2 regions of the Mesorhizobium sp. M0761 genome follow, and region 2 is predicted to be linked to the other one. Evidence: riboswitches for the same ligand, from Rfam matches in the RefSeq annotation. Region 2 holds a riboswitch; the other holds the start of a gene.

Region 1 (15,568 bases), on a different contig from region 2:
CCGCGACGAGGACATCCGCGCGCTGGCTACCAATGCCAAGCGCGTGGCGCTGCTGTGGGAAGCCTGCGCGTTGCCGGACTACCGCAAGATCGCGCCGGCCCAGCACTCCGACCTGATCGCTTCTATCTACACCGACCTCGCCAAACACGGCCATGTCGACGAGAACTACATGGCCGAGCAGGTGCGCCGCGCCGATACGACCGAGGGGGACATCGACACGCTGTCGCACCGCATTGCGCAGATCCGCACCTGGACATTCGTGTCCAACCGGCCGGGCTGGCTGGCCGATCAGGCACACTGGCGGGAAAAGACGCGCGAAATCGAAGACAGATTGTCGGATGCGCTGCATGAGCGGTTGACGAAACGGTTTGTAGACCGCAGGACTTCCGTCCTCATGCGGCGCCTTAGAGAAAATACAATGCCTGAAGCCGAAATCAGTCCTACCGGAACCGTCCTTGTCGAAGGCCATCATGTCGGCGAGTTGCAAGGGTTCCGCTTCACCGCCGACCAGAGCGCCGGCGGCGAAGACGCCAAGGCCGTGCGTACGGCAGCGCAAAAAGCGCTGGCCGCCGAGTTCGAGGCGCGTGCCGAACGCTTCGGCGCCTGCGCCAATGGCGACCTTGCGCTCGGCTCCGACGGCACGCTGCGCTGGATCGGCGCGCCGATCGGCACGCTGGTTGCCGGCGAGGACGCGCTGAAGCCGCGCCTGGTGCTTTTGGCCGACGAGCAGTTGACCGGCCCCGCCCGAGACAAGGTCGCCGCGCGCGCCGAGCGTTTCGTCAATTTCCAGATCGAGTCGCTGCTGAAGCCGCTGGTCGACTTGAAGAATGCCGAGCAGATCGCCGGCATCGGCCGTGGCATCGCCTTCCAGCTCGTCGAGCATTTCGGCCTCATCAACCGCCGCGACATCGCCGAGGAAATGAAGTCGCTCGACCAGGAGGGTCGCGCCGCCTTGCGCCGGCTCGGTGTGCGCTTCGGCGCCTACCACGTCTTCGTGCCGGCGCTGATCAAGCCGGCGCCCGCCGGACTGATTACGCTGTTGTGGGCGCTGAAGAACGACGGCAAGGACAAGCCGGGCTTTGGCGACGTGGTGCACGCACTGGCTTCCGGCCGCACCTCGGTGGTCATCGATCCGGCTTTCGACAAGAGCTTCTACAAGCTTGCCGGCTACCGCAATCTCGGCCGCCGCGCCGTGCGCATCGACATTCTGGAACGGCTGGCCGACCTGATCCGGCCTGCGACCAACTGGAAGCCCGGTCTGGGACAGCGCCCGGACGGCGCCTATGACGGCCAGTCCTTCATGGTGACGCCGCCGATGATGTCCATCCTCGGCGCAACCGCCGACGACATGGAAGAGATCCTGAAAGGTCTCGGCTATCGCGCCGAGCCGAAGCCGCCGGCAGAGGTCAAGGCGCGGCTGGAAGCACAGGACAACGCGGTGCGCGAAGCCGCGGCGGCAAAGCTGGCGGAAGCGGCAGCGAAGGCCGAGCAGGCCCAGACGGCGGAAGCCGCTGCAGGCGAAGCTGTCGCTGAAGCGCCGACCGACAGTTCGGAGCCGGATGCGGCTTCCGCCACTGAGGTTACGGCTGAGGAGCCCGTTGCCGAAGTCGCATCGGAGGCTGTTGCAGACGCTCAGCCGGAAGCGCCTGCCGAGGGTTCGGAGCCAGCTGCGGCCGTTGAAGCTACCGCCGAGGTCCCAGCCATCGACGAAACAACTGCAGAGCCTGCAGCGCAAGAACACGCTCCGGCCGTTGCAGAGGCTGACGACACTGTCACCGAAAGCGCCGACGCTTTTACCTCCCCCTCGATGGGGGAGGTCGCGGCGCGAAGCGACGCGGGTGGGGGTGACAGCGCTGACGAAACCGATAGTGCAGACCGCGTAGCCGATGCAGGCGCAACCGCCGACGCCGGCGCTGCCCCCACCCCGGCGCTGCGCGCCGACCCTCCCCACGAGGGGGAGGGTGGAAGCGCTGAGCCTGTCCCCGAGGCCGAAGCGCCAAAGCCCATCTTGCTGTGGCGGCAGGGTCGTTTCGAGCAGCGCCCGCGCCATCGTCAAGGCCGGGACAATCGCCCGCGTAACGGCCAGGCTGGCCGCGCCGATGCGCCGGCCGACGCTGCCGGCGGACAGCCGGCACCGGGCGAACGGCCGGCCTATCAGGGCCGGCGCGACCAGCGCGACGGTGCCGCCAAGCCACGCTTCGACCGTTCGAAGTTCAAGCCCAAGCCGCAGGCCGAGGGCGAACAGCGCCGCGACGGCAAGCCGCAAGGCGAGCGTCCGCGCGAGGGCCGGCCTGACTGGAAAGGCGGCAGGCCGGAAGGCAAAGGCGGACCGCAAGGCGCCAAGCCGGCTTTCCAGGCCAAGCCACGCGAGGAACGCCCGGCGCGCTTCGATCCGGACTCGCCCTTCGCCAAGCTCGCCGCCTTGCGCGACCAGCTGAAGAAGTAAGCTCTGAGCATGATCCCGAAAAGTGGAACCGGTTTTCGGACAAGATCATGCTCCAACAAGAAATAACTCGCTGCGATGGTTGCTGAAGGTCGTCAGCGCATCGACAAGTGGCTGTTCTTTTCGCGCGCGATAAAATCGCGCTCGCTGGCGGCCAAGCTGGTTGTCGCCGGACGCGTCCGCATCAACAGCGACAAAGCAGCGCAGGCCTCCGATCTGGTCAAGCCTGGCGACGTTTTGACCATTACGCACGAGCGCCGTATTTTCATTTGGAAGGTGCTTGGCACCGGCGTGCGGCGCGGTCCGGCCGAGGAAGCGCGCACGCTCTACGAGGACATGTCCCCGCCGCCGGCGCCGAAAGGCGAGGCTGTTGCCGATGCCATTCCGGCGCTGCGCGACGCCGGCAGCGGCCGGCCGACCAAGAAAGAGCGCAGGCAAACCGACCGGCTGTTCGGCGAAGACTGAAGCCTTGGCTGTCTGCGCCATGCCGGCGGTCTGGAATTTCATTCCGGACACGCGGGCCCCGCCTGCAATGGCTGCCCTTGCAAGCGGCAGGCAAAGGCGTTACCTCACCAAAAAAGCCGCCGCATCGGCGCGAAAATCGGAAATCGATTTTTCGGAAGGCACGATGCGCAGATTCAAAGTGTTAGAGCGTACTTTGTGCGTCCAAGTGGACGCACGTCGCTCTAGCAAGAACGGGACGTCCCGGAGCCGACCAATGACCTATGTCGTGACCGACAACTGCATCAAATGCAAGTACATGGACTGCATCGAGGTCTGTCCGGTCGACTGCTTTTACGAGGGCGAGAACATGCTTGTCATACATCCCGACGAGTGCATCGACTGCGGCGTCTGCGAACCGGAATGCCCGGCCGATGCAATCAAGCCCGACACCGAGCCGGGCCTCGACAAATGGCTGCAGGTCAACACCGAATACGCCGAGAAATGGCCCAACATCACCGCCAAGAAGGAGCCTCCGGCAGATGCCAAGAGCTTCGACGGCGAGGCCGGCAAGTTCGAGAAATATTTCTCCGCCGAGCCCGGCGAAGGCGATTGAGCGCATGACCCTGGAATCGGAATCGATTTCGGAAAGGGTGATGCGCAAAGCAAAAAAGTGCGGCCTATTGGATCGTCATAACGCTGCGTAACGCGCATCATACATTAACTGCCTTGACAGGCGGCGATGTCGCTCGACCTTCGCGTTTGCAGCAAAACCTTGATTCTTCCGACTTTTTGTGCTACACCAGTTGAAACATGCCGGTGACACAACGTCGATTTATGGCGCAAGCGCCCCAAATCACTGAAAGGTGAAATCCCCAATCGGACCAGAGCGATCTGGGCCAGGCAGTCGCTATGTATGCGGTTTGCCGGTCCCGGCTTTTTCCGATGGGTTCATCTTGTTGTGCGGCTAACGATCGGTGTCCCCGGTCGCATGCGTTCGGACCGGCAGGCCGCCGGTGCCACAACAAGGAGTTCAGGGCGTAATGGCAACGATCACCCCGCAGAAGAAGTCCACCTCGGCACGCCACGGTTTCAAGACCGGCGAGTACATCGTCTATCCGGCACACGGCGTCGGCCAGATCGTCTCGATCGACGAGCAGGAAGTTGCGGGCCACAAGCTGGAACTGTTCGTCATCGACTTCCAGAAGGACAAGATGCGCCTGAAGGTTCCGGTCGCCAAGGCGACCTCCATCGGCATGCGCAAGCTGTCGGAAGAGGATTATGTCGAGCGCGCGCTGAAGGTCGTGCAGGGCCGCGCCCGCGTCAAGCGCACCATGTGGTCGCGCCGTGCGCAGGAGTATGATGCCAAGATCAATTCGGGCGACCTGATCTCGATCTCGGAAGTCGTGCGCGACCTCTACCGTGCCGACAACCAGCCGGAACAGTCCTATTCCGAGCGCCAGCTCTATGAGGCGGCACTCGACCGCATGGCGCGCGAGATCGCGGCAGTCAACCGCATGTCGGAAACCGAAGCCGTGCGCCTGATCGAGGTCAACCTTAATAAGGGCCCGAAGCGCGGCGCCAAGGCCGACAATGAGGAAGCCGAGCAGGAAGAAGCTGCCTGATCGCTTTCACCGTCGAATTCATGAAAACCCGGCCTTGTGCCGGGTTTATGTTTTTACCCTCCCCTTGTGGGGTTCCAAGGACGGGCGAGACCCGTGGCTCGCCCAGGCAGGTCGCTGCGAAGATGGGGGACGGCAACAGACCCGACCCGGACCTTCCGTCCGACCTCCCCACAAGAGGGAGGTAGAAGGCTCAGCCGCCGGCTTCCTTCTCCGCCTCCTGCTTCAGCGTCGCAATAAAACGCTTGGTCCGTTCCCGCTCCGGATTGCTGAACACCACGGTGGACGGCCCCTTCTCGACGACGACACCAGCATCGAGGAACACCACCTCCTGCGCGATCTTGGAGGCAAGGCGAAGGTCGTGCGTGGCCATCACCATGGTGGTGCCTTCGCTGGCGAGTTTTCCGAGCACGTCGACCACTTCCTGCGCCAGTTCCGGATCGAGCGCCGAGGTCGGCTCGTCGCAGAGCAGAACCTTGGGCGACGGCGCCAGGGCGCGGGCGATGGCCACACGCTGCTGCTGGCCGCCCGACAGCGTTGCCGGCCAATCATCCGCCTTGTGCGCCATGCCGACCTTCTCGAGCAGCGCCAGTGCCCGCTCGCGCGCCTTTGCCGTCGGCCATTTCAGCACCGTCACCAGGCCTTCCATGACGTTCTCGATCGCGGTGCGATGCGGGAACAGCTGGAAGTTCTGGAACACCATGCCGGTCTGCAGCCGCAGGCGCTGGATGTCGCGGCTGGGGATCTTGATGCCGGGACGGAATTCCAGCGTCTCGTCGCCGATGCGCACCATGCCCGAGGTCGGGATCTCCAACAGGTTGATGCAGCGCAGCAGAGTGCTCTTGCCACCGCCGGAGGGACCGACAAGCGCGGTGACGCTGCCTTCGGCAATGGTGACCGTCACGCCCTTCAGCACCAGATTGTCGCCGAAGCGCTTTTCGATATCGGTGAGGCCGATCATGAGCGCGCCTCCAGGAAGCCGCCATAGCGGTTGAGCCGCTCCTCCAGCCGCGTCTGCAAGGCCGAAAGCACCGAGCTCATCGCCAGATAAAGGATCGCCGCCTCGACATAGAGGATCAGCGGTTCATAGGTGGTGGCGACGATGCGCTGCGCCGCCTGGAACATCTCCGGCACGGTGATGGCGGCGGCCAGCGACGTATCCTTGACCAGCGAGATGAAGGTGTTGGACAGCGGCGGCACGGCGACGCGGCCGGCTTGCGGCAGGATGGTGCGCCGCATCGCCTGGCTCCAGGTCATGCCGATCGAATAGGCCGCTTCCCACTGGCCCTTCGGCACCGAGCCGATCACGGCGCGGATAATTTCCGAACTGTAGGCGCCTATGTTGAGGGTGAAGCCAATCAGCGCCGCCGGAAAAGCATCCAGCAATATGCCGACCGAAGGCAGGCCGTAAAAGATCAGGAACAGCTGCACCAGAAGCGGCGTGCCGCGAAAGATCCAGACATAGAAGCGGACCACGGCAACCAGAGGCTTGGGGCCGAACAGCCGCACCAGGGCGACAACCAGGCCGACGAACAGGCCGAGTGCGAACGATAGCAATGTCAGCGGTACGGTGAAGATCAACGCCGCCCACAGCAGTGTCGGCAACGAGTCCAGCATCAGGTGTAGCCAGTGCGGCACGAACGGCTCCTCCCTCACAGACCGCCGCGGTGACGGCAGTGCGATTGTGTGCTTCTCATATCATGCGAATAACGGCGAGCCGTCAAAGACGGCCCGCCGCTATTTGTCATTGCCGGCAAACCGCCGGGAGATGGTCTTTACTGCGAGACATCCTGGCCGAAATAGGTATCGGCGATCTTCTTGTAGGTGCCGTCGGCCTTGATGTCGGCCAGCGCCTTGTTGATCGCCGCGACCAGCTCCGGATCACCCTTGCGCACGATGACGCCGGAATAGTCGGCGTTCTCTTCCTGCGCGGCGATCTTCACATTGGCGTCCGGCTTGTGCTTCTTGAAGTCGAGGAAAGACAGGCTGTCATTGATGGTGGCGTCGGCGCGGCCGGTGAGCAGCAGCTGGATCGACTGGTCGAAGCCGTCGGTGCCGACAAGTTCGGCGCCGTTGGTCTCGGCGAGCTTGCCGAAATTCGATGTCAACGACTGTGCCGACTTCTTGCCCTTGAGGTCGGCGAAGGTCTTGATGTCGGTGTTGTCGCCGCGCACGATCAGCACGGCCTTGGAGGCGATGTAAGGATCGGAGAAATCGTACTTGGCCTTGCGCGCGTCGGTGATGCCGACCTCGTTGATCACGGCGTCGTAGCGGTTGGCGTCGAGGCCGGCGATCAGCCCGTCCCATTTGCCTTCGAGGAACTCGACCTTGACGCCGAGCTTGTCGCCGATCGCCTTGGCGATCTCGACGTCGAAGCCGACCAGCGCGCCGGAAGCATCATGATAGGTGAAGGGCGCATAGGTGCCTTCGGTGCCGACCTTGAGTGTGCCGGCCTGCTTGATCTGGTCGAGATTGGCGCCGGCGTGGCCTGATGTAACAGCCAGAACCTGCAGCGTTCCGGCGATGATGAGCGAATTGAGCCATTTCATTTCTATGTGATCCCGTCCTTGGCCGGTGTCCGGCGCTTGTGAGAGCCGGAAACTGACAGATACAGCGCAGCAAAATAAGGAACCAGATTTCAAAAAAACGGCGATCCAGAAATCAGATTCTCAAAGCAGCTCCGATCGGTGCCAATAGTCCCGATCTGCGGTGTCGATGCGCCCTGTCGGACCGCACAAAACAACCGCCCTCGGCGGCGGAACCAATCCCCGGTATGGCACGTTCATGGCTTGTTGTAGGGCGCCGCGTTTCCATTTCAAGAACCCTTGGCTGCGCTAGGCCCGAAGCAATTCCAGGAAAGTGGGAAAGCGGTTTCCTTCGGAATTGCGTCAAACAGAGATAACGGCCGCCAGGCCGTCCGAAAATGTCCGGGAGCAGGAGCGCGGCATGATCGAAGACACGGCAGGACGGACCATGGTCCGCACGGCAATGAAAGCCCCCTACCTCGAGCGCGATGAGGAACATGTTCTCGCCTTGCGCTGGAAGGAGGACCAGGATCAGCAGGCGCTGCATCAGATCACCGTCGCCCATATGCGGCTGGTCATCTCCATGGCTTCGAAATTCCGACATTACGGCCTGCCGCTCGGAGATCTGGTCCAGGAGGGCCATGTCGGGCTGCTGGAAGCAGCCGCGCGTTTCGAGCCGGAGCGCGAGGTGCGCTTCTCGACCTATGCGACATGGTGGATCCGCGCTTCGATGCAGGACTATATCCTGCGCAACTGGTCGATCGTTCGCGGCGGCACCTCTTCGGCGCAAAAGGCGCTGTTCTTCAACCTGCGGCGCCTGCGCGCCCGTCTTGCCAATGGCGCCGAGCCGATCTCCAACGCCACGCTCTACCGCGAAGTCTCGGTAGCCCTAGGCGTCTCCGAGGCCGATGTCGCGAAGATGGATTCCAGGCTTTCAGCACCTGACTCTTCGCTCAACGCACCGCTCGCCGACGAAGCCGGCACCACCGAGCGGATGGACTTCCTGATTTCGGACGATCCATTGCCTGACGAGGTCGCCGGCGACACCATCGACGTCGAACGGCGCCTGATGTGGCTGAAGACGGCGCTCCGCGCGCTCAATGCCCGCGAACTCAGGATCATCGAGGAGCGCCGGCTGACCGACGAAGGTGCGACGCTTGAGGCGCTCGGCGAGACGCTCGGTATTTCCAAGGAGCGTGTCCGCCAGATCGAGGCCCGCGCCATGGAAAAGCTCAAGCTCGCGCTGGTCAAGCAGAACCCCGAATTCATGGCAGCGTGAGATTGCCAGGAACAGGGGTACCGCCCCGAGTTATCTCAGAAAAGTTATCTCAGAAAAAAGCACTACGAAGGCTGGGGTTTCTGACGAAGACCGGCGCTATCTGTCCGTGACGATCTTGACCTTGTCGCCGGCCGAAACCGAGGCGCCCGGCGACATCGCGTTGAGCACGCGGAACAGATCGAGCTTGCGGTCGACGCCGACCATCTGCGCCGAAAGTGTGCCCATCGTCTGCCCGGCCTGTACCGTGACGACGCGGATATGCAGCGGCTTCAGTGCCGCTTTCTCGGCGGGGCTGAGCACGCGGAACGAACCGCTGACCGAGCGTGCCACCGGATCGAGTGTCGTGCTGGCCGAGGGGGCGGCCGTCAGCAGGCGATAGACCTGGCCGCCGGCGCGGATCACTGCAATGTCGAACTGCCAGCCATCGGCGCCGGCGTGCGCTGTCGCCGCCTCGTTGCCGTCGATCGTCTCCTGGCGCACACTGGTCTCGTCGAGACCGGCCACCCAGCCGCTTCTGATGTAGTCGGTCAGCGCACGATCCTTGTCGATCGACACACCGTCGAAGCGGATCGCCATGTCGCCGGGACCGGTCGCCGTCACCGCCGCTGCCGAATTGTCGATGATGAAGCCGTCGGGCACCGTGAACGAAACGCCGAGGCCCGGATGCAGGAAGGTCTGGCCGCGCACATAGCCCTCTTCCGGCGTGTCGCCATAGAGCAGGCCGTCTATCCCGGCCAGGAAGGAATCGCGGTCGCGGGTGCCGATGCCCGGCGCGCCGAACTGGCGGGCGTGGCGCTGCGCCAGATCAATTCGCTGCGGCGTGTTGGGGTGCGTAGCCAGGAAGTCGAGGCTGGCGTCGGTGGCGCCGCTGATCGAGCGGAAATCGGTATAGGCCGACATCGACTGCAGGAAACGCCCGGCGGCATAGGGATCGTAACCCGCCTCGCCGATCGATTTGATGCCGATCGCGTCTGCCTCCAGCTCCTGGTTGCGCGAGAACTGCGCCAGCCTCAGCTTGCCGCGGATCAATGCCTGCTTGGCGGTCGGACTGTCGCCCAGCACATCGGAGACCACCTTGGTCGCCAGGCCTTCCTCGGCCTCGAGCTGCTGTCGCTGCAGACCGTGATTGGCGGTGACGTGGCCCATCTCATGCGCGATGACGGCGGCGAGTTCGGCCGAATCATTGGCCAGCGCCAGCAGGCCGCGGGTGACGTAGAGATAGCCGCCCGGCAGCGCGAAAGCGTTGACGTTTGGCGAATTGAGGATGGTGATGCGATAGGTCTGGGTCGGATTGGCCGACACCACGGTCAGGCTGCCGACAACCTTGGCCACCATGCGCTCGAGCTTGGGATCGGAATATTCGCCGCCATAGGTGGCAAGGATGCGCGGATGCTGTGCCTTCGCCAGTTCGGCAAGCTTGCTGTTGGCGGCGACATTGTCGACCGTGATCGGCTTGTCGGAAGGCTGGAAGCCAGATTCCTGCACTTCGGGAGGCGTGAACATCTGGCAGCTGGCCAGCGCCACGGCAAGGCCGGCCAGCGCGAGGAAGCGCACCAGCGGTCTGCGTTTCAAAGTGTCAGTGCCGGTCGGCAGCACGGCGTTCCTTCAGCTCTCGGCGCATGATTTGGACCGGGGTCCGCGCCAGCGAAAAATCGGTTTTCGTTGGCAATCCTGCACACATCAAAAAACCTACAGCGTTTACGCATCCGGCCGGATGCGGCGCTGTAGGGGGCAAATCACGGCTCGTGCCGGACCAGTACTAAGCGGACCTAGCCACATCAGCTGGACCATGGCAAGCAAGCGCCACATCACCTGTAGCCGGTTTGGTCGTAAATTATGTCCGCTTCCGGGCAATATCGCGTGATCCGCCCGAACTTGCGCCGATATAGCGCCGAAACGCTTCAGGGCCAGTGCCGTCGAAAAAATCGGCGGCAGGTCCCGTCGCGGCAACCCTGCCATTGTCCAGAAAAACCATCTGCTCGCCGATACGGCGAGCGTCTTCCGGCTGATGCGTGACGAACAGCACCGTCATCGCCCGCTCGGCATGAACGCCGGCCACCAGGTCGAGCATGTCGTCGCGCAGTGCTGGCCCGAGCGAAGCGAACGGCTCGTCGAGCAGCAGCACTGGCCGGTCGCGCACCAGAACGCGGGCGAGCGCTACGCGCTGCCTTTCGCCGCCGGAGAGTTCGCGCGGCAGGCGTATCTCCTTGCCGGCCAGGCCGACGCGGTCAAGCGCCTCGGCGATTGCGGCGCGATCGGCGTCGGTCAGGTTGAGCGATGGCGAGCGGCCGAGCCCGACATTCTTCTCCACCGAGAGATGAGCAAACAGATTGTTTTCCTGGAATACCATCGACACCGGCCGCGCCGAAGGCGGCTCGGCGCCGACATCGGCGCCGCCGATCAGCACACGACCGGACTCCGGCGTCTCGAAACCAGCCACCAGATTGAGCAAGGTCGATTTGCCCGAACCACTTGCCCCCATGATGGCGGTGATCTTAGATGTATGGAATTCGACATCGAACAGGAATGACGTTTCGCCATAGCTGAACGAGACCTTGTCCAGCCGGACAGTCGTGCCTTTCTCCACAGCGGACGTCACGATCTCTCTCCCCGTCCCAGCCAGTCTGCCGCGACCACCAATGCAAGGCAGACCGCCCCGAGCAGCAAAGCCAGCCCGGCAGCATCGGCCGTGCGATAGCTGCCCATGCGCGCCAGCAGGAGATAGGGCAAGGTCTGTACCGAATCGCTGCCGAACAGCGCGATGACGCCGAGATCGCCGAGCGACAGTGCCATGGCGAAGGCAAAGCCGGTGGCCAGCGGCCGCCGGAGCGATGGCCAGTCGACCAGAAGCAGCCGGTTCCAGCCCGCAATGCCGAGCTGCGCGCACAGCTTTTCGTGGCGCTCGCTCGCCGCATCATAGGCCGGGCGCATCGCGCGGATGGCAAAGGGCATCGCCATCACCGCATTGACGATGACGACCATGACCGGCGCGATGGCAAAGACATCGCTGACCGTGCGCAGCAGGAGAAACCAGCCGGCGCCGATGACAATGGGCGGCACGACGAGGACGAAGCCGGCGCCGGTGTCGGTGGCATGTTCGAGCAATGAACGGGCACTGGACCGGCGGCGCAGCGACAGTGCCCGCCGAGCCATGATCAGCGACAGCGACAGCGCCACCGAAAGTAGCGCCGCCGAGAGGGCGAGACCGGCGCTGGTCAGGGTCGCCTGACGCACGGCACTCTCGCCCGCCAGCCGGCCGAGATCGGCGCCGAGGCCGGACGCGACGGTGGCCGCCATTGGTCCGGCGACGAACAGCAAGGCGAGCACGATCAGGACGGCGTTGAACGCTGTTTCTGCTTTGCCGGCCAAGTGATAGCGGCGCGGCGCGACAGGCAAATTGGCGTCGCCGGTCACATTGGCGCCGAGCCGCGTCAGCGCCAGCATGACGGCAAAAGTCAGCGCGATCTGCAGCACCGTCAGCGTCACCGCTCGCGCCGGATCGAAGTCGAAACGCAGCGCCTGATAGATGGCGACTTCCAGCGTCGTCGCCGCCGGCCCGCCGCCGAGGATCAGCACGATGGTGAAGGAGGTGATGCAAAGCATGAAGACAAGCCCGGCGACGCCCGGCAGCGCGGCGCGCAGCACCGGCCACTCGATCAGCCGGAAGGCTGGCCTCGCCCCCATGCCGAGCTGGCTCGCCAGCCGCCATTGATCGGCCGGCACCGTTCCCAGCGCTTCGAGGAACAGCCGGGTGGCCAGCGGCAGGTTGAAGAAGACGTGGGCGACGAGGATGCCCGACAGCCCATAGATGTCGGGCCAGCTCTGGCCACGGATCGCGGCGAAATAACCGGCGCGGCCATAGAGCGCCAGTATGCCCAGCGCTCCGACAATTGCCGGCAAGGCAAGGGGCACAGTGAACAGCTGCAGGATGAAGCCGCGTCCGAAGAAGCGCGGATGCCGCGACAGCGACCGGGCGACGAAGAGCGCCGGTACGGCGGAAAGCAGAGTCGAGAGCGCAGCCTGCCAGAGCGTGAAGCGGACAACGCGCAGGAGATAGAGGTCAAAGGCGGACGCGGCGCCGGAAAGGTCGTGCGCGCCTTCGCGGATAAGGCCGGCGAAGGCGCCACCGATCAGCAGCGCGATTGCCGCAAGCGCGACAATGCCGGCCGTGATGCGGGGGTCAGAGCGTTGCACTCTTTACCGGGCGTCGCGTTCCTTCGCGCCCCCCTCTGTCCTGCCGGACATCTCCCCCACGAGGGGGGAGATTGGCGGTTTTAGCGCTCCGCTCATTCCTGCAGCTTCGGAGATTGGCGAAAGTCAACGTAAAGGCCAATCTCCCCCCTCGTGGGGGAGATGTCCGGCAGGACAGAGGGGGGCGCCGTAGAGCACTCATCTTTTGACTATACAGCCAAATCTACTTGCTCATCACCGCCAGCCATTCATCCACCCAGGCCTTGCGATTTGCCGCGACCTCTTCCGGGCTGAACAGCAAGGTCTTCGCCGGCTTGACCAGCCTATCAAAAGCCGGATTGAGCGGCTTGTCGGTTTTCCCGGCCGGGAACATCCAGTTGGTTTCCGGAATGACATCCTGGAATTTCGGCCCGGTCATGAAGGCCAGGAACTTCGCCGCCAGCGGATTCTTCGCGCCCGTGGTGGTGATGCCGGCGACCTCGATCTGCAGATACTCGCCTTCCTCGAACGAGGCCGCCTGGTAGCGCCCGGTGTTCTCGGCCACCATGTGGTAGGCCGGCGACGTCGTATAGGAAAGCACCATCGGCGCCTCGCCCTTGGTGAACAGGCCGTAGGCCTCGCTCCAGCCCGGCGTCACCGTCAGCACTTTGCCCTTGAGTTTCGCCCAGGCTTCCGGCGCCTTGTCGCCATAGACCGACTTGACCCACAGCAGCAGGCCGAGGCCCGGCGTCGACGTCCTCGGATCCTGGATGACGATCTTGTCGGCGGCATCGCCCTCGACCAATTCCTTCAGGCTCTTCGGTGGGTTCTTCAGCTTCTCGGTGTCGTAGACGACGGCGAAATAGCCATAATCGTAGGGCACGAAAGTGTCGTCGCTCCAGCCGCCCGGCACGTTGTTTTCAGCCACCGCGCCATGTCGGACAAACAGGCCGGAAGCCTTGGCTTCCGCGGTGAGGTTGGTGTCGAGGCCAAGCACGATATCGGCTTTGGTCGAGGCTCCTTCCAGCTTGACGCGGTTGAGCAGCGCGACGCCGTCGGCCGCCGAGACGAAGTCGACGCTGCAGCCGCACTCGGCTTCGAATTCCTTCTTCACCTGGGGTCCCGGACCCCAGTCGGCAGTGAAACTCTCATAGGTATAGATCGTGAGTTTTTCCTGCGCTGACGCAGGGCTTGCCAGTAGCGAAACAGCAAGCCCCAGCGCTGGGACAAGACGGGACAAAAACATGCGCATCGGCGCCTCCTTCATTCGTGTTGAAAGGAATTGAGGCGTCGGGCTGTCCGAAGCGTCTAATCCCTCCGCCGGTACAAACCGGATCAGGTTCAGCGGGTTGGCGAGACTGCCTCTCAGCCGGCCCGCGAAGATCGCGTCCGGCACCCCGTTAGAGCGTTTCGACACATAGGCTCGGCCAAGGTGCCACGCAAGCGGAAGTTTGCCCGAGCATGATCCCGGAAAGTGGAATCCGTTTCCGGAAAAAGATCATGCTCCAACAAAGAGTGACGGTGCCGCTCGGCCTTCCGTTTCGTCGGCGGGGCTGGTAAGGGCCAGCGGATATGAGCACATTCACCATCCTGCTTGGCGGCGATCTCGTCCGCACGCCGCGGCTCGACCGCCAGGTCGCGGGCACGCGCGTCATCGCCGCCGACGCCGGCATCGGTCATGCCCGCCTGATCGGCCTGATGCCGGAGCTGTGGGTCGGCGATTTCGATTCTGTGCCGGCGGACCTGCCTGCCGATCTCGCCGCCGTGCCGCGGGAGGTGTTTCCTCCCGAAAAGGACAAGACCGATGGCGAACTGGCGATCGCGGCGGCATTGGAACGCGGCGCCACCAGCCTGGTGCTGGCCGGCGCTTTCGGCGGCAAGCGCGCCGACCACGCCTTCCTGCATCTGGCGCTCAGCCTTCAACTGGCAGAGACAGGCACAAAAGTGCTGTTGACCAGCGGAGCGCAGGAAGGCGCCCCTTTGCTGCCCGGCAAGGCCGGCTTCGACTATGCCGACGGAACGCTGTTTTCGGTGCTCGGCTTTTCCGATCTTTCGGGCCTCACCGTGTCCGGCGCGAAGTGGCCGCTCGACCATGTCGAGGTCGTGTTCGGCTCGTCGCTGACCATCTCGAACGAGGTCAAGTCCAACAAGACCGGGGGCGGCCTCGAAATTGAGCTCGGCCATGGCCGCGCGCTGCTGCTCGCCCACCCCTACCCCTTGCCTGAAAGCTGACATGGCCCCGCCCCTTCTCAACCTCGACGGCATAAGACTGACCTTTGGCGGCACGCCGCTGCTCGATGGCGCCGAACTGACGGCGTCCGCCGGTGACAAGATCGCGCTCGTCGGCCGCAACGGCTCCGGCAAGTCGACGCTCCTGAAGATTGCCGCCGGTCTGATCGAGCCGCAAGACGGCGAGGTCTTCCGCCAGCCTTCGGCAACGGTGCGCTATCTCCCGCAAATGCCCGATATGGACGGCTTTGCCAATGTGCGTGCCTATGTCGAGGCCGGGCTTGGGCCTGCCGACGATCCCTACCGCGCCACATATCTGATGGAGCATCTCGGCCTCGCCGGCACGGAGAACCCCAACGATCTCTCCGGTGGCGAGGCGCGCCGCGCAGCACTTGCCCGCGTCATGGCGCCCGAACCCGATATTCTGCTGCTTGACGAGCCGACCAACCATCTCGATTTGTCGGTCATCGAATGGCTGGAAGAGGAGCTCGTCCGGACGTCTTCGGCGCTGATCGTCATCTCGCACGACCGACGCTTCCTCGAACGCGTCTCGCGCGCCACTGTCTGGCTCGACCGTGGCCAGACCCGCCGCCTCGACAAGGGCTTTGGCCATTTCGAGGAATGGCGCGACCTTGTGCTGGAAGAGGAAGAGCGCGAACAGCACAAGCTGGGCCGCCAGATCGTGCGCGAGGAGCATTGGCTGCGCTATGGCGTGACGGCTCGCCGCAAACGCAACATGCGCCGGCTCGGCGAACTGCAGACCATGCGCCAGCGTTTTCGCGGCCATCGCGGCGCCGAGGGCTCGGCCACCATGGTGGCCAGCGACGCCGCCGAATCCGGCAAGCTGGTGATCGAGACC
Region 2 (15,568 bases):
GAAACCGCCATAGGTCAGGCCGTCAAGGTTTTTCGGGCCTTTGATCTCACTACGGTCCGCGTTGAAGACCAGCCGTCCGGTCTCCTGCTGGACCACGGCGTAGACCGCTTTGAGGTCGGCGCCGGCGGCCCGCTGGGTGAACAGGCCGACGCCGGCAATGCCGAAATCGGCGATGTGGTTGGCGACCAGCGTGCCGGCGCCGGTATCGCCATAGGGCAGGATCTCAACATCGAGCCCAGCCTCGTGGTAGAACCCTTTGTCGCGGGCAACGAACAGGCCGACATGGTTGGTGTTGACCGTCCAGTCGAGCGCGACGGTGATTTTTTGCGCAGCCGCATGAGCGCGCGAGGCCAGCGGCAATCCGGCGGCCAGCGTCAGCAGCAAAGCCTGCCGGCGTGTGAATTCCGTCATGAAAAACTCCTTTGAGCGGTCTGCGGGAACAAGCCCCGGTCAGTCCCGGGATTGAGCAGCGTGTCGAGGATGTCGGCTTCGAGCGCGGCGGCCTGGCGCGCGGCATCGCTGCCGGTGGTGCGCGGGCGCGGCAGCGGCACGGCGATCTCGCCGGTGATGCGGGCCGGCCGCGCCGACATCAGATAGATTCGATCGGAGAGGTAGACGGCTTCGCGCACGTCATGGGTGATCAGCAGCGCGGTCCAGCGGTGGCGCTGCCACATGCCTTCCAGCCAGCGCTGCATACCCGCGCGGGTCAGTGCATCCAGCGCGCCAAAGGGCTCGTCGAGCAGCAGCATGTCGCGCTGCTGCACCACGGTGCGCAAAAGGGCGGCGCGCTGGCGCATGCCGCCGGAAAGCTCGGCCGGCCAGGCGCGCTCGAAACCGGCAAGGCCGAACTCAGCGAACAACGGCGCGACGCGTTCGCGCGCCGCCTTGCGGCCAAGACCCTGCACTTCCAGCCCCAGCGTCACATTGTCGATGACGCGCCGCCACGGCATCAGCGCGTCGCGCTGCGGCATGAAGGCGAAGGGGCTGCCCTGCAATGGCGCGCCGTCGAAGCGCATGTCGCCCTCGCCTTTCAGCGCGCCGGTCAGCAACTGGAACAGCGTCGACTTGCCGGCGCCGGAAGGGCCGAGGATGGAGACGAACTCGCCGGCCGCGACATGAAGCGAAATGCCGGCGAGCACCTCAAGCGCGCCGAAGTTCTTCCTGATGTCCCGGAGTTCGAGCCGCGTCATTGACGGTTCTCTTCTGCAGCTTCAACCTTGCCGTCGCGGCTTTCGCTCCCTGCATTCTCCCAAGGCATGGCGAAGCGCTGGACGAGCACCGCAATGGCGAACAAGACAAGCGTGAGCGCGGCGCTGACGGCGACCGCGGCGAGCACCAGATCGGGCCGAAAGTTGTTCTTGGCATTGAGCATGTAGATGCCCAGCCCCTTCGCCGCCCCCGCATATTCGGCGAAGATCGCGCCGACGACGGCGTAGGTGATGGAGATGCGCAGCCCGGCGAAGAAATAGGGCAGCGCCGAAGGCAGGCGCGCCAGCCAGAAGATGCGCCAGCGCCCTGCCCCCATGGTGGCGAGCATCTGCGAAATCGCCTTGCTGGTCGCGGCAAAACCCTCGACCAGCGCCACCATCATCGGGAAGAAGGTAACGAGCGCCACAAGCAAGATTTTTGGCATCAGCCCGAAGCCGAACCACAGTACGATGAGCGGCGCAATCGCGACCAGCGGCAAGGTCTGGCTGACAATCAGCAGCGGAAACAGCGCGCGGCGCAGCGGGGCCAAGAAATCGACCACCGCCGAAAGCACGAAGGCAGCGACCAACGAGCAGGCGAAGCCGGCTGATGTGGCGCGGATGGTGGGCAGCGTGTTGTCGGCAAGGGCAGCGCGATGCTCCCAGGCCTGCTGCAGCACGCGCGACGGCGCCGGCAGCATGGTGGGCGCAGCGCCACCATAGCGGGCGTAGAGCTCCCACGCCGCGAGGAGCAGGGCGGAGGCGCAGGCGGCGGGGATGGTCTTGGCGATGGCTGCGGCTAATCTCCCCCCTCGAGGGGGAGATGTCGCCGAAGGCGACAGAGGGGGTCGTCTCGCATAGAGCGCCCACGCCTTGCCGATGCGAAAAGGACGTCGGCGCTCCACGCGCTGGGACCCCCTCTGGCCTGCCGGCCATCTCCTGCTCGAGGGGGGAGATTCGTGGGCATCGCGGTCTTCGCCAATCGCCAATGGCTCCCCTCCTCTCTGTGCTGAGGGGTCAGAGGCATCTCCTCCACGCAATGGGTCAGATAAACCAGCCACGGCAATATCCTCAAGGAACGACGCTTGAGCCGCGGCTCAGACGGCGCTCGGGCTGTTCGCCGAGATCGTGATGTCGAGGGTGACGTGGCCGGCGCCGGGGCCGAAGCGGCAGAAGGCCTCGTTGAGCGTGGCAAACACCGCACCGGCATCGCCACGCAATTTGGTGCAGAAGTTCTTTGAGCGCTCAAAGACGCCGGACTGTTTCAGGAAATCGATGCAGCCGTAGATCTCGTCCATATGGTCGCCCGTGCCCATAACGTAGAGCGAGAACTGCGCCGCCACCGGCTGGCCGGTCGACGGCGTGGCCTGGACAGCGCGGATCGCGGCGATCTTGCGCTCGTCCAGCGGAATGGCGGGGCCGCCGGTCTCGTCGGAGCGGCAGATCGGATCGTCGGGCTCGCCCGGACAGCCGCGCGAGACCGCCGCCGAAAGCACGCAGTGCTTGCCGCTTTTGGCCGCCGCGACGAACAGGTCGCGCATGGCGGGAAACAGCACCTCGGGCGGCCCGACCATAAGGGTCGAGATGTCATCGGTTTCGATCCGCAGCCGGTCGCGCCAGGGATCGAGCGCGCCGAGCGCGCCGAGGATGACGCCGACGAAATCGTCGGTCATGGGATAAAGGGAAATCTGTGCGCCTGAAAACATCGCCCGCCTCGCTCCGCTGGTATTATCCAGATCAGCTTTAGGGTCCGAAGGCTTGCCGCCCTCATCTCAGCCCCGACGATACGGAGCACCCCTGTGGATGGGCGGGTTAAAGCACCGTTCGCGGCATTGGGGAAGCCGTTTGTTGAGGCACTGCGGGAAAGTGTTTTGGGCCAGACGTGCCGGGCGCCCGGGCGTTAACAGACGACTCGTCAGTTCGTTGCGTTATAACGTTTCCACGAACTTCTTATAACTGCGTTGAAATTCAAGCTGATAAACGTAATTATAAGAAAACGGCAGAGACTCCGCGCAGCCCTTACGGTTTCTGGATTTCCTTATCCGCGACCCCATCCGGACTGTGCTCCTGCATCGCTCGGGCTTGCCTGTGCTGGTCCCCTCGCCCCAGCGCTACGCCATCCACAAGCTGATCGTCGCCTCGCGACGCGGGCCGAGCGCTGGCGCCAAGCGGGAGAAGGATCTCCATCAAGCGCGCCTGCTGACCCAAGCGCTCGAAGCCACGCGTCGCCAGGACGACCTTGCCTTCGCCTTCATGGAAGCGTGGGACAAGGGCGAAAACTGGCGCGAGACGATCCGGGGCGGCTTGAACCTGTTCGACGCCGCCACGAGGGAAAACAGTCACACCATCCTGGGGAAATCCCTCCGCGAAATTGGTGCGACTCCTGAAGGATTCACGATGCGGGATTAGCTGAAGCGACCGCTGCTATATTCATTTCCATCGTCCCAACCGTACGAAATTGGCTTGACGCTTATTCGTACATAAAGTACGATATCTCTTTTCGCAGAGAGGAATGTCCTTGAGCACAGCGAACCATGTTGCCTTCGCCGATCTCTCTCGGCCTTTGCTGTCACCCCCGTCGTTGCCGCCGCCTTTGTTGCCGCCGCCTTTATTGCCGCCCCCTTTGTTGCCCTTGTCATTCGATCAGTGCGAACGCCTCGCCGGGGCTTGGCGAATGGCCAGCCAAGACATCGCCGACGACATCCGCTTCATCCGCCAATATCTGAAAGTCGTTGCCGAGAAGGACGAGAGGCTGTCGACCGGCACCCTTGTTCACAGCCGCGCCTATGTCGAGGCCTGCGCCGGCTGGCTGCCACAGACTGTAACGCGCTATCTGCGCCACCTGCGCCAGATCACCGAATGCGAACTGGCCATGACAGCTGCCGGCATTCGCTTTGCGCTGTCGAGTTATGCCTGGGAGGCATGAGGGCGCCTGTCGCCAAACACACGGAATTGCGCTGCCCGTCGCAGGCGCAATTCGTCAGGTTGAGAGGCTCGGGCGCGCCTGAACGGCGGGCGCCAAGGATGGCCCCGGCCAGCGAATTCCGGCCTTGCTTTATTTCGACTGGCCTTATTTCTGGCCTTATTTCGATTTGGCTTTGCCGGACTTTGCGGCGGCAGGCTTCGCCGCCTTTGGCTTGGCGGCTGCCTTGCGGGGCTTGGCGTCAGCTTTCTTCGCCGCCTTTTTGGGCTTGGCGACCGCGCCATCGACTTCAGCCGTGGCCTGCTCCCAGTGTTCCTGATGCGCGCCTTCAGGCCGGCCGGCCTTTTCCCAGATCTCGTGCGCGCGCTGGCGAATGCGGTCCTGTTTGTCGTCCGTCACTTAAGCCTCCGTGGTTGGGTCCGGTCGGTTGGTCCAGATTCCACGAAAACATTAGCCGAAAATTCGACCGGCGTCTTGAGTGACGAGACATCTCAGCGCGGGTCGGAAATCACCGCAACGCCGAGCAGCGCCGCTTTCTTGACGATCAGCCCGGCGAGGTCGGCATCCGAACGATCGGTGCCGGTGCGCTCCCGCAGGAGCGCGATCGCTTCCTTCATCGATAACAGCGCCGTGTTGCGCTCGGCCAGCAACTTGTCGCAACACGCCGCAACATTGGCGGAGTTCGGGGTCTCGACATGCGGCAACATGGCAATTCTCCTTTCATCATGTTCGTCATTCGGCCCTGCCGCCCTTTTGGGAAGAACGACAGGGCCGTATCACCGATGAATGGTTAGGTTGTCGAGCGTTACTCGACCACCTCGACAATCCTGCGCGTGCTGGGGTCGACCAACACGGTATGGTTGTCGACGACGGCGTATCTGTACTGAACGTCGGGAACCTCCTGCAGCTCGACAGTGTCAGGCAAGGCAGTGCCGACATTCAATTCGACGCCGAGCAGATTGACCGAGGCAAGCGGATGTTTCTTTACGTACTGGTGCACGACCGTGCGCTGTTCCGGGGTGATGATCACCTGCTGCTGTGCCGGCTGCGTGACGATGACCTCGTCGGCGGCGGCAATGCCGATACCAGCGATCATGGCGAGCCCGGCGACGGCGGGAATAAGGATGGTTTTCATCTTCGTCTCCTGTCGTTGTTGGCGAGCTCCGCCGTGTTCCCGCATGAGGCGAAAACAGCGCAGATCGAGGTGGCGGGCTCCTGGAGGCAAACGCAGCCGGTACGGTCTTGTTCCGCAAGCGGAGACTAAATTGATCGGCTTCCCGGTCATGCCAGCAGAACCCGCACCCGCAAGATTCGCATTGAAGCACAATCCCTCAGGAGACCTTCGACATGGATGATGCATGGCTCCAATTCCGGTGGCGATCGCGGCCGGCGCCGGCATTGATCCGGTGACCGCGTCGCCCGGCCAAGACCGGAACCGACCGCCTTCGTGCCACGCCGTGAAGTTTCAAGCAAAGGTCATTGCTTCGGCGGCTGCGCAGGCACCTCGCCAGGCTTGATCACCGGCGTCTTGCCCTGATCCGGCGGCGGCTGCGTCATACCCTGGTCACCACTGGGCGGCGGCTGCAGCACGCCGCCGCAGGGACCGAGCGTGCTGGTCGATTCGCCGCCGCCATTGGCGACCGGCGGCTTCTGACCATCGTCCTGAGGCTGCGCCTGGCAAGGCGCGGCAGGGCCGTGCTGGTCGCCATTGTCCTGCGCAGCCGCCGGGTCGGCCAGCGCCAAGAGCAGCACGCATGGGATGAGGGGGAAAGTCTTCATGGTCCAGCTCCTCTGGATTCATCTCCTTGGCAAAGCAGACTAGTCCTTGGCAAAGCAGACTGGCGGCAATTGGTTCCACGGAGATGGAGTGGTTGCCGGAACCTGACAGCCGGAAGTGAGTTCCACCTTCTCGACGCAAAGCCGCCCGGAGGAGGCAATCATGGAAGAACGAAACAGAAAACCCAATGACGAGGTCGAGGCGCCACCGAGCAAAAACGATGCCCGCGACAGGATCGCCAATGACGAGGTGGAAGCGCCGACGCCGCGCCGGCAGGATTGGGATGCGCTGCGTGGCGCAACGGTCCTGCCCGACGGAGCAGATGAGGAAAGCCTGCCGGACACCACCGGAGTCGAGAAGGAAGGCGAACTGCCCGAGGAGGATGACGACAACCCCTACCAGGACAGTGACGATGCCTTGCCCGACGACGCCGAGGAAGCCGCCATTGGTCACGACCTGGCGAGGCGCGGCGGCCCGTTCGACGACGTGTAAGGGCAGCGACCGCGGACTTTCGAGAGGTTTCCCGGGACGTCCACGCCGTCACCAGTTGGACCAAGGATGAGCTGAAGGCGATGCCGGAGCATCGCGATTGATATTTCGAAGGATCCGGCTGGTCGGATCCTTCGTTTAAGGCGCCTTGGCGGTTTGGTTGCTTTAGCCCTTGTGGTCAAGGACTGGACGGCGACGGCGACACACCTTCGACAGCCGCGAGGCAGCCGAGAGCACGAACGCGAAGTCCAATGTTCCAAGCGCCGTTGAGGCCGCTCGCCTGAAATCTTCAAAGTGCGCAAGAGATTGTCCGCCGCAGGCGGTGCGCACACGCTCCAGTATCGCAGACGACCGGCGTAACGGCCCATCGACCGCCGGCACTTAGTGCCGACGGGCGCATGGCTTCAATTCGACCCGGGATCGCCGAGCGCCTCGGTGACGAAGGACGCCGCGATCAGGTCGTCGGCGTCGAGGCGTAGGGAGCCTTCGACACCTCCCATGATGGCTGCGACCTTCTGGAAGGTCTGCATCTCGTGTTCAGTAACGCTGGCGTCTCGCATCCTGGCCTTCAGATCGGCGATGCGTCGGCCCAGCGAGGCCGACGTTCCGATTTCTCTGTTCGACATGGTGTCCTGCTCCTCCCCCAACCCATGCTGTGGACGTACTCAAGGCTGCCTATATATAAGGCAGCGCGAATACAGTCGCCGCAACGCGCGATATCTGGGAAGGTTCCGGCGCCAAATAGTCACGAAATAATACGTGTGGGGCTCAGTTATGGTCGCCCACGCGGCGGTAGACACCGCAAACCAGCGGCTGTCCATCGGGCTGGCCAACCCGCGTCGCGGGTCGCGAACGCGGGTCGGACTTGATCGCTGCGCGAACAGTCAGCGAGAAGCCGGCACCACGCCGGACACCGAGCGCGCCGTTTCGGGCGAAAACACCACGAAAGCAAAAACCAGAACGGCAGCGGCGACGATGAGCGAGCCGCCGGCGACGATCGGTTCAAGCGCCGGGTTTCCCTGCAGCATCACATACAGCGCCGGCAGCATGATCACCAGGCCGAGTGTGTAGAGCCCGTAGTGGATCATGGCGATGCGACGCGCCGCCTTTTGCGGATTGAGCGCGTAGTAGCCGCCGAAGATGGCGCTCGTCACCCAACCGAGCAGATTGATATGCGCGTGCGCCGGAAAAGCGGCGTGGTCACCCGAGATCGCCATCTGCAGGCCGGCCGCAATCCCCAACATCAGGAACAAGATGGCAGTTTTGAAAAAGAGTTCTGAAACCCTCGGCATGTCATTTCTCCCCCTATGCGGTCTGCGACCGCTTGCGACCTGGAGAATACACCCACGCGCAGAACTTTTCCACGCCCCGGTTATGGGGCCATGCCTGCACAGCTTTTTGCACGCTGTTCGACTTTTCTGGCTGCCACAACCCGGCGCCGCCGCGCTACGGCGTCAGCAAGATCTCGGCGCCCGCTCGCTCGTCGAACACCACCGCGCAGCCGCGCCCCAGCGCCACTGCCGACAGCGCGTTGGCCACCGTCTCGTCCGGCGATACGAAATCACCGGTCAGCACTCGCAACTCCTCCACCGCCCTGGCCATTGACACGCAGTGCCCGGCAACGCGATCGCTCGTGCAGGCGTCAATGACGCTGACGAGGTCGATCATCTCGAACTGGCCCATACCGGCCTCCACAAAAACAGCGTCCCGTCGCGGATATGAACGCCGAGGCGAGAGACAATGTTCCGCAGGTCCGATGCCCAGGCGGAGCACTCGACAGCCCGACCTGGAACGGGCCGGCCGGCGACAACCGCTTCGCTTGACAATAGGCCCTGTTTGTTCTCTATTTGTTCGGCAAAAACGCCTCTCACAACAGACGCGGCTAATGCTGCAACGCCGCAAAGGGAACGGTCGGGATGGAGCCCACCATCCTGCATGCGGATCTCGACGCCTTCTACGCCTCGGTCGAGCAGCTGCTCGACCCGGCGCTCAGGGGCAAGCCGATCGCCGTCGGCGGCGGCGTCGTGCTTGCCGCTTCCTACGAAGCCAGGGCTTTCGGCGTGCGCGGCGGCATGCCCGGACGACGCGCGCGCGAGCTTTGCCCCGGACTGATCTTCGTCGGCGGCCATTTCGCCGACTATCAGCGGCTGGGCGACGCCGCCATCAAGGTGCTCGACGATTTCACGCCGCTGGTCGAGCGGATTTCCATCGATGAAGCCTTTGCCGATGTGGCCGGCTGCACGCATCTGTTCGGACCGCCGGCCGAGATCGCCGCCACGGTGCGTCGGCGCGTCCGGGCAGAGCTCGGCCTGCCGATCTCGATCGGCGTGGCGCGCACCAAGCATCTGGCCAAGATCGCCTCGCAGGTGGCCAAGCCCGAGGGCCTGGTGGTGGTCGATCCGAACACCGAACTTGCCTTCCTGCATGATCTGCCGGTCGGCCTGATGTGGGGCGTCGGCCCGGCGACCAAGGCGCGGCTGGCCGAGATCGGCATCGAGACCATCGGCCAGTTGGCAAAGACGCATAGCGGGGCGCTGCGAAGGTTGCTCGGGCCCGCCACCGGCGAAAAGCTGGCGTCGCTGGCATGGAACCGCGACCCGCGAAAGCTCGAAACCCACAGGCGGTCGCATTCCGCCGGCGCGCAGTCGGCGCTTGGCAGACGGCCGGCCGAGGCGCGTATCTTCGGACCCGTGCTGCTGCATCTGGCAGACCGGGTCGCAAGCCGGCTCAGGGCGAAATCACGGCCCGGGCGCACGGTGACGGTGCGCGTGCGTTTCGCCGATCTGCACGCTGTCACACGCTCGCTGACGCTCGATCAGCCGATTTCGGCAACCGCGATGCTGGCCGAAATCGCCGGGGAGCTGGTGCGCGGCGTGCTGGCCGCCAACCCTCGGGAGAAGACCATCTCGCTGCTGGCGATCTCGGTGTCGCAGCTGGAAGAAAGTGCCGAGCTGCAGCTGGAGCTGCCGCTCGGGCTTGCCGATGAAAAGCAGCGGGCCGGCAGCAGGCAAGGCCTGGCGCGCTTTGGCGCCGACCGCGCCATCGACAAGATCCGCCAGCGCTTTGGCAGAGAGGCTGTCGGCTATGGCGCCGTGGCGCTGGAAGCCCGGCGCTCGGTTCCCGATGCCTTCCGCGAACTGGCGGAGAAGGAACTGTGAGTGCGGCGCGACGGCAAGGCCAATGTTTAGGCTGGGCCAGTCCGCGCTGCATTGCCGCTCTGTTTGAGCAGGCCGACCAACCAGGCCAGGCCGGCATCCATCAGCGCAACCTTCGGCACGATGCTGTTGATGTTGAAGTGGCCGAGCCGGATGGGCGTATCGACGCCGACGACACCGAAACGGCCGCCATACATGGCGAGGAACCGGCGCGGATAGGCCGATATCAGATCAGTCTGCGCAAGCACGGCCAGTCCGAACATGAAGTTGGGGACAGTCAGCGCGACGCGACGCGACAGGCCGCGTTCAGCCAGCACCCTGTCGACAAACCCGTTCGGATCGCCATTGCTCGAGACGACCATATGCTGCACGCTGCAATAGGCGTCGAGGCACGGATGGCCGGCGAAGCGGTGGCCGGCGCGCATGGCGACAACGAAATCCTCCTCATAGAGCTTGTCGACGGTGAAGCGTGCCGGCAGGCCGTCGAACGGAATCACCGCGACATCCATGGCGCGCGCTTCGAGTTCGGCGACACAGTCGCTCCAGGCAGTAGTGGGCGACGGTTCACCTTGGCGTGGCAGCAGTTGCCGGATGCCGATGTCGATGCCGGGGGCCAAAAGGCGGATCTGGTCGAGCAGCGGCGGCAGGAGCACCGACGACACCGCATCCGGCGCACCGATGGTGAAGCGGCGCGTCGAGCGGGCCGGATCGAACGGCTCGGCGCTGGCGATCACCCGGCGCACCCGCGCCAGGATCTCGGCCACCGGTTCGGCAAGCTCCGTTGCCCGGTCGGTGGGCACGACGCCGCGCGGCGTCTTCAGGAACAGCGGATCGCCAAGCACCTTGCGCAGCCGGCCAAGGCCATGGCTGACCGCCGAGGCCGACAGGTTTAGCCGCTCCGCCGAGCGACCGACATGCCGCTCCTCCATGATGGCCTGGAACAAGACCAGCAAATTGAGATCGGCGCGCGCCAGGTCAATTTTGTTCAGCATATTCCTGAAATCATATCACTGGATTCAGCAGAGTAAAGTTGCGAATGCCTTCTTCGACGCGAAGACGGTGGTGCCGGTTTCGTCGGCACTCATTCAGAGAGGAGCAAATCCATGCCAAACTTTCCCAATTCGGTTCTGGTCACCGGCGCCTCCGGCGCCCAAGGGTCGGCCATTGTCAGCGCTTGCCGCGCCGCCGGCGCCACGGTGGGTGTCCTGTTACGCAAGGGCTCGCCCGATCCGTTCGGCGATGGGGTCAACATCGTGCGCGGTGATCTCGCCGACCCCGGCCGACTGGCCCTCGCCTGCCTCGGCGTTGATGCGGTGGCGCTGACCTTGCCGGTCGGTGCAAGCCCTGAAGAGATCCTGCGCTACGGCCGCAACATTGCGGATGCGGCGCAGCAAGGCGGCGTCAAGCTTCTGGTGTTCAACACCAGCGGCCATGTGTCGGGCCATTCCGGCACGGCGGTGATGGACGCCAAGGCCGAACTCATCGACTACATCAAGACGTTCGGCCCGCCATCTATCGTCCTCAAGCCGACGCTGGCCATGAGCAATATCGCGGCGCCCTGGAGCGCGCCGGCGATCATGCATCAGGGCGTCCTCGCCTATCCGCTGCCGGCCAACTTCCAGACCTCCTGGATCTCCTGGCAGGATATGGCGGCCTACGTGTCGAAGCGCTGCGGCATCCGGAGCTTGCCGGTGCCAGCTTCGACATTGGCGGGCCGCAGGCGCTGACCGGACCGGAGATGGCCGTCATCCTGTCAGGCATTGTCGGCCGCGAAGTCAGCTATTATCCGGTGCCGCTGGCGGACTTCGCCGCCGCGCTCGAAACCGTGCTCGGCAAGGACGCCGCCGAACAGACTGCCGCCAGCTATGCCTGGATCCACAACCAGAAGCAGACCGTGCTTGCCGTCGATTTCGGCCAGACGACCCGTCTGCTGCCGGTGAAGCCGACCTCATTCGCCGATTGGGCAAGAGCGCTGGACTGGGCGGCACTGGCCGGCGATGCGAAGGCGGCCTGACAATGGACGCCATCGCAACCGTCGAACCGGGCGGCCTCGCCGCCCGGAAGAATGTGCCGGATGCCGCTGCCGCCGTGGTCGGCTTCTGGTGGCAGGCAGGACCTGCCGCGTGGTTCGCCAAGGATGCGGCCTTCGACCGCGAGTTTCGCGATCGCTTCCTGCGGCTGCATGAGGCCGCAGCGCGCGGCGACTGCGATGGCTGGATGGCGACGCCCTACGGGGCTCTGGCGCTGCTCCTGCTGCTCGACCAGTTCCCGCGCAACGCCTTTCGCGACACGCCGCGCATGTATGCCAGCGACGGGAAGGCCCGCGCGATCGCTACTGAGGCGATCGATGCCGGGTTCCAGCGGATGGTCGATCCCTCGCTGCGGCTGTTCTTCGGGCTGCCCTTCGCGCATTCCGAAGCGATTGCCGACCAGGACCGCTCGGTGGCGCTGTCGCGCGACATCGGCCCGTCCGACCTGAAGCGGGCCGAACATCACCGCGACATCATCCGCCGTTTCGGACGTTTTCCGCACCGCAACCCGATCCTCGGCCGCGCCATGCACGCCCAAGAACAACGCTTTCTCGATGAAGGTGGATTTGCGGGTTAGAGCATGATTCCAAAAAGCAGGCCCGGTTTTTGGAAAAGATCATGCTCCAACAAAGGGTTAGATCATGATGAGATTGCAACCAAATATCTCATCATGATCTAGTGCATCGGGACCAAGAAAACCCGGGGCGGGACGACGGCGCCGCGAAGGTTGACAGTGCCGATCCGTCTGGCATTATCGCGTAAGCTTGGAGGATTCACTATGAAGAAAACCTATTCGAAGCCTGTTCTGGTCAAAAAAGGCAAGCTTTCGCAGGTTACGGCGCTCGCCAATGGAGCGGGTTCCGGCCCGATCGAGTGAAGTTGTTGAGTCGGACTTTCGCCTGATCTGGCGGCCCGCCTGACACTGGAGATGCGGCATGAAGAAGACCTATTCGAAGCCGGTGCTGGTCAAGAAGGGCAAGCTCTCGCAGGTTACAGCCGACAATGGTAACGGCTCCGGGCCGGTCGCCGTCTAGCAGCCGATTATCCGACGCCTCGTGCCGTCTGGCCGGGAACAGGGCTTTGGGTGCCCGACGTGGAGAGTGGAAAATGAGGAAGACCTATTCCAAGCCAGTGCTGGTAAAAAAGGGCAAGCTCTCGCAGATCACCGCGAACGGCGCTTCTGCTCCTATTCCGGGCTAAACTCGTTCCCCGGTAGATCGAGATCCTCCTGGCAGAGTCGGGCGGCTTGATCGTTTCCGGAGCATGATCTCCCGCAGGCGGCGGGACCGTTCAGCGCACAACCACCAGATCGTCGAGCACTAGCTGCCAATAGTGGCTCGTGGAGAGGCGTACGCGCGTCACCGCCGCCAGCATCGGCGCATAGTGGACGGGCGCCAGTGCCGACAGGACGATCGTGTCGCTGGCGATCAGCCGGTCGCCAAGCCAGCTCTCGACCAGTGCGGTTTCGCCTTCGGACTTCAACCATGCCGCCGTCAGCATCACGGAATGGAACCCGAACGGTTTGTCGCTCGAGAATTCGGCCGGGTGTCCGCTGCTCGTATAGCAGACATGGTCTCCCGAGATATTGCCGTTGACGTAGCCTTCGCTGCCTTCGGTGTGATCGCGCGCCAGTGCGTTCAGGTTGAACCAGGTCAACCCGGCATAACCGGACGGCACCTTGCGCAGGCCGCGCGTCGTGACATCGTCGAAACCGATGGCCTGCAAGGACGCGGCGCTGTCGACTGCCGCATTCTCGGGCGACAGCAGACCGAGCTCGGTCGGGTAGGCCGACAAGGCCAGTCGTCGTTCCATGCCACCGCCGGTGATTTCGATCGCGTCGGCGTCATCGGGCAGATCGAGGCGGAAGCCATCGCTGAGCGGATGCACCGCCACCTCTTGCCCTTTCGCCATCACCGAGATGCTCGTCGAAACACCGTCCGCTACGCGGCCGCTGAGCCGGCGTATCGCAAACAGGCCGACCGGCTGCAGCATTGCGTCCGACACCAGCCCGGTGGGCGAGCCCGGCAGCGGCCGGAGGTGCTGCGACTGGACCTCGTTGGCGCTGCTCGAGCGCCAGCCGGGCGGAACCGACACGGTGAAGCGGTAGCTGCCCGGCACATGGATGGGCGCGGCCCGACGTTTCGTCGACGCCAGGAAATTGGCAAAGCCGCCGCGATTGCTCCGCGCCGCGGCGACGAAGCGGCCGTCGCCATCATGCAGTCTGACCATGATGCCAGCCATCGGGCGGTCGCCGAGCCCGTAGCGACCGTCGCGATCGGCATCGAAATAGACAAAGGTCGAATGATTGAGCTTGCCGTGGTTGCCCGACCAGTTCCGGCGCACGGCGTAGTCGTTGGCCGGATCTTCACGAAGCCGGGCCTGGCGACGCGACCGCGCCAGCCGCCAGGCGAGAGCCGCAACGACAGCGGCGATCCCGACAAGGAGTATTGCCTTGATCACGGACGGCTCAAGCAATGCTGTCGGCCCTGCTCATCTGGATCTCCTGCGCATACATCGATCATATATCGATGCTGCAGGCGCTTGAGCAACCGGACACGGGACCGGCGGACCACGGCATCGGCGTCACATACCCATTTCAGGCACCTATTCCGGCGATGGCACCGGCGGCCTGGTGGTCAGCGCGGCTCCGAAGGCGGCGACGACCACGGCGGCGATGCCCGCGCATTGCAACGGGCTCAGGATCTCGTGCAGGAACAGGAAGCCGGCCAGCGCGCCCAGCGCCGGCTCCAGACAGGTCAGCGTGCCGTAGAGCCTGGCCGGCATCCGGGTCAGCGCCACCATCTCCAGCCAGAACGGCAAGGCGCTGGAGAACAGCCCGACCAGCAGCGCGCTGACCAGGATCGCGGGTGCGATGAGGTTCGTGCCCGCCTCGGCCAGACCGAACGGCAGGCCGACGGCAGCGGCAATGACCAGCCCGTAAGCCGTGGTCTGGCTGCCAAGCTCGGCGCCGGCCTTTTGCGCAAAGACGATGTAGAGCGCCCAGCAGCAGCCGGCGGCCAGCGCCAGCATCACGCCGACCGGGTCGAGTGCACTGCCGGAGTGGATGAAGGGCGACAACAGCAATATGCCGGCAACGGCCAGCACCACCCAGACGAAGTCGGTGGCGCGCCGCGACGACAGCGTCGCCACGAGCAGCGGGCCGGAGAATTCGAGCGCCACCGCGACGCCGAGCGGGATTCTGGCGAGCGCTGCATAAAACAGCAGGTTCAGCGCCGCGAGGTTGACGCCATAGGCGATGAGCCAGGGCAGCACGGCGCGCGACGGCCGCACCCGCCACGGCCTCAGCACCGCCGCCAGCATCAGCGCGCCCACGGCCAGCCGCAGCGCCGTGGTGCCATTGGCGCCGATCAGCGGAAACAGGCTCTTGGCGAAGGTGGCGCCGATCTGGATCGACACCATGGCGCCAAGCAACGCGCCGATCGGCAAGGCCTTCGCTTCAGCTGCGGCAATCGACGTCGACGTCAATTCCAGTCCCTCCCCACGCGACCAGCAGGCCGTAGCGCAGGCTGGAGATAGGGATAAAGGGCCTGGCTGTCGTGTGGCACGAGCGGGCTGTTGATAGGGCAAGGGTGGGAGGCGAACGCCGACGCATTTCCTCTCCCCCGTCGATCGGGGGAGAGGAAAAGAAGCTAGCTCGCCAGCCCATACACCAGGCTCACACGTCCATCCGACAGCGCCTCGGCCTTGCGCAGCTCCAGTCCGTGCCGGGCGTGCACCGTGCCGAACAGCGCCTTGCCTTCGCCGGCGAGCAGCGGATAGACGATCAGCCGCATTTCATCCACTAGCCCCGCCTCGATCAGGCTGGCGGTGATGCTCGCGCCGCCCATGAGGTAGATGTTCTTGCCGGGCTCGCGCTTCAGCGCCGCGATGTCGTCGAGGCTGCGCAGGAAGCGCGTCGAGGCCCAGGCGGCCGAAGTCATGGTGTTCGACAACACATAGTGCGGTGTCTTGGCGGCAAAGCGCGCCCATTCGAGTTCGGCCGGGTC

What was found. Region 2 has a riboswitch for thiamine pyrophosphate ahead of NKI32_RS14055 (YkoF family thiamine/hydroxymethylpyrimidine-binding protein). Riboswitches for the same ligand answer to the same signal wherever they lie in the genome.
Region 1: another riboswitch for thiamine pyrophosphate. It lies ahead of thiB (thiamine ABC transporter substrate binding subunit); the one in region 2 lies ahead of NKI32_RS14055 (YkoF family thiamine/hydroxymethylpyrimidine-binding protein).

Annotation. Positions count from the first base shown of each region.
Region 1 covers NZ_JAMYPF010000006.1:206,558-222,125, reverse strand. Annotated here, with positions in the region: gene NKI32_RS12655 (helicase-related protein) at 1-2,446, shown strand, start outside; gene NKI32_RS12650 (RNA-binding S4 domain-containing protein) at 2,522-2,908, shown strand; gene fdxA (ferredoxin FdxA) at 3,162-3,500, shown strand; gene NKI32_RS12640 (CarD family transcriptional regulator) at 3,928-4,509, shown strand; gene NKI32_RS12635 (amino acid ABC transporter ATP-binding protein) at 4,700-5,467, opposite strand; gene NKI32_RS12630 (amino acid ABC transporter permease) at 5,464-6,144, opposite strand; gene NKI32_RS12625 (amino acid ABC transporter substrate-binding protein) at 6,282-7,055, opposite strand; gene NKI32_RS12620 (RNA polymerase factor sigma-32) at 7,453-8,310, shown strand; gene NKI32_RS12615 (M48 family metalloprotease) at 8,407-9,813, opposite strand; gene thiQ (thiamine ABC transporter ATP-binding protein) at 10,145-10,909, opposite strand; gene thiP (thiamine/thiamine pyrophosphate ABC transporter permease) at 10,906-12,504, opposite strand; gene thiB (thiamine ABC transporter substrate binding subunit) at 12,725-13,732, opposite strand; TPP riboswitch at 13,776-13,890, opposite strand; gene NKI32_RS12595 (thiamine diphosphokinase) at 14,053-14,712, shown strand; gene NKI32_RS12590 (ABC-F family ATP-binding cassette domain-containing protein) at 14,714-15,568, shown strand, end outside.
Region 2 covers NZ_JAMYPF010000007.1:112,641-128,208, forward strand. Annotated here, with positions in the region: gene NKI32_RS14040 (ABC transporter substrate-binding protein) at 1-411, opposite strand, end outside; gene NKI32_RS14045 (ABC transporter ATP-binding protein) at 408-1,190, opposite strand; gene NKI32_RS14050 (ABC transporter permease) at 1,187-2,029, opposite strand; gene NKI32_RS14055 (YkoF family thiamine/hydroxymethylpyrimidine-binding protein) at 2,285-2,893, opposite strand; TPP riboswitch at 2,884-2,996, opposite strand; partial or broken gene NKI32_RS14060 (GSU2403 family nucleotidyltransferase fold protein) at 3,207-3,596, shown strand; gene NKI32_RS14065 (hypothetical protein) at 3,862-4,113, shown strand; gene NKI32_RS14070 (DUF2934 domain-containing protein) at 4,270-4,509, opposite strand; gene NKI32_RS14075 (hypothetical protein) at 4,602-4,817, opposite strand; gene NKI32_RS14080 (DUF1236 domain-containing protein) at 4,916-5,245, opposite strand; gene NKI32_RS14085 (hypothetical protein) at 5,587-5,889, opposite strand; gene NKI32_RS14090 (hypothetical protein) at 6,050-6,379, shown strand; partial or broken gene NKI32_RS31560 (PRC-barrel domain containing protein) at 6,346-6,480, shown strand; gene NKI32_RS14100 (hypothetical protein) at 6,781-7,002, opposite strand; gene NKI32_RS14105 (heme-copper oxidase family protein) at 7,261-7,668, opposite strand; gene NKI32_RS14110 (hypothetical protein) at 7,823-8,059, opposite strand; gene dinB (DNA polymerase IV) at 8,293-9,534, shown strand; gene NKI32_RS14120 (LysR family transcriptional regulator) at 9,561-10,523, opposite strand; gene NKI32_RS14125 (SDR family oxidoreductase) at 10,635-11,258, shown strand; gene NKI32_RS14130 (hypothetical protein) at 11,270-11,545, shown strand; gene NKI32_RS14135 (DUF924 family protein) at 11,548-12,138, shown strand; gene NKI32_RS14140 (hypothetical protein) at 12,340-12,438, shown strand; gene NKI32_RS14145 (hypothetical protein) at 12,497-12,595, shown strand; gene NKI32_RS14150 (hypothetical protein) at 12,669-12,761, shown strand; gene NKI32_RS14155 (hypothetical protein) at 12,852-14,021, opposite strand; gene NKI32_RS14160 (EamA family transporter) at 14,166-15,047, opposite strand; gene NKI32_RS14165 (dihydrofolate reductase family protein) at 15,212-15,568, opposite strand, start outside.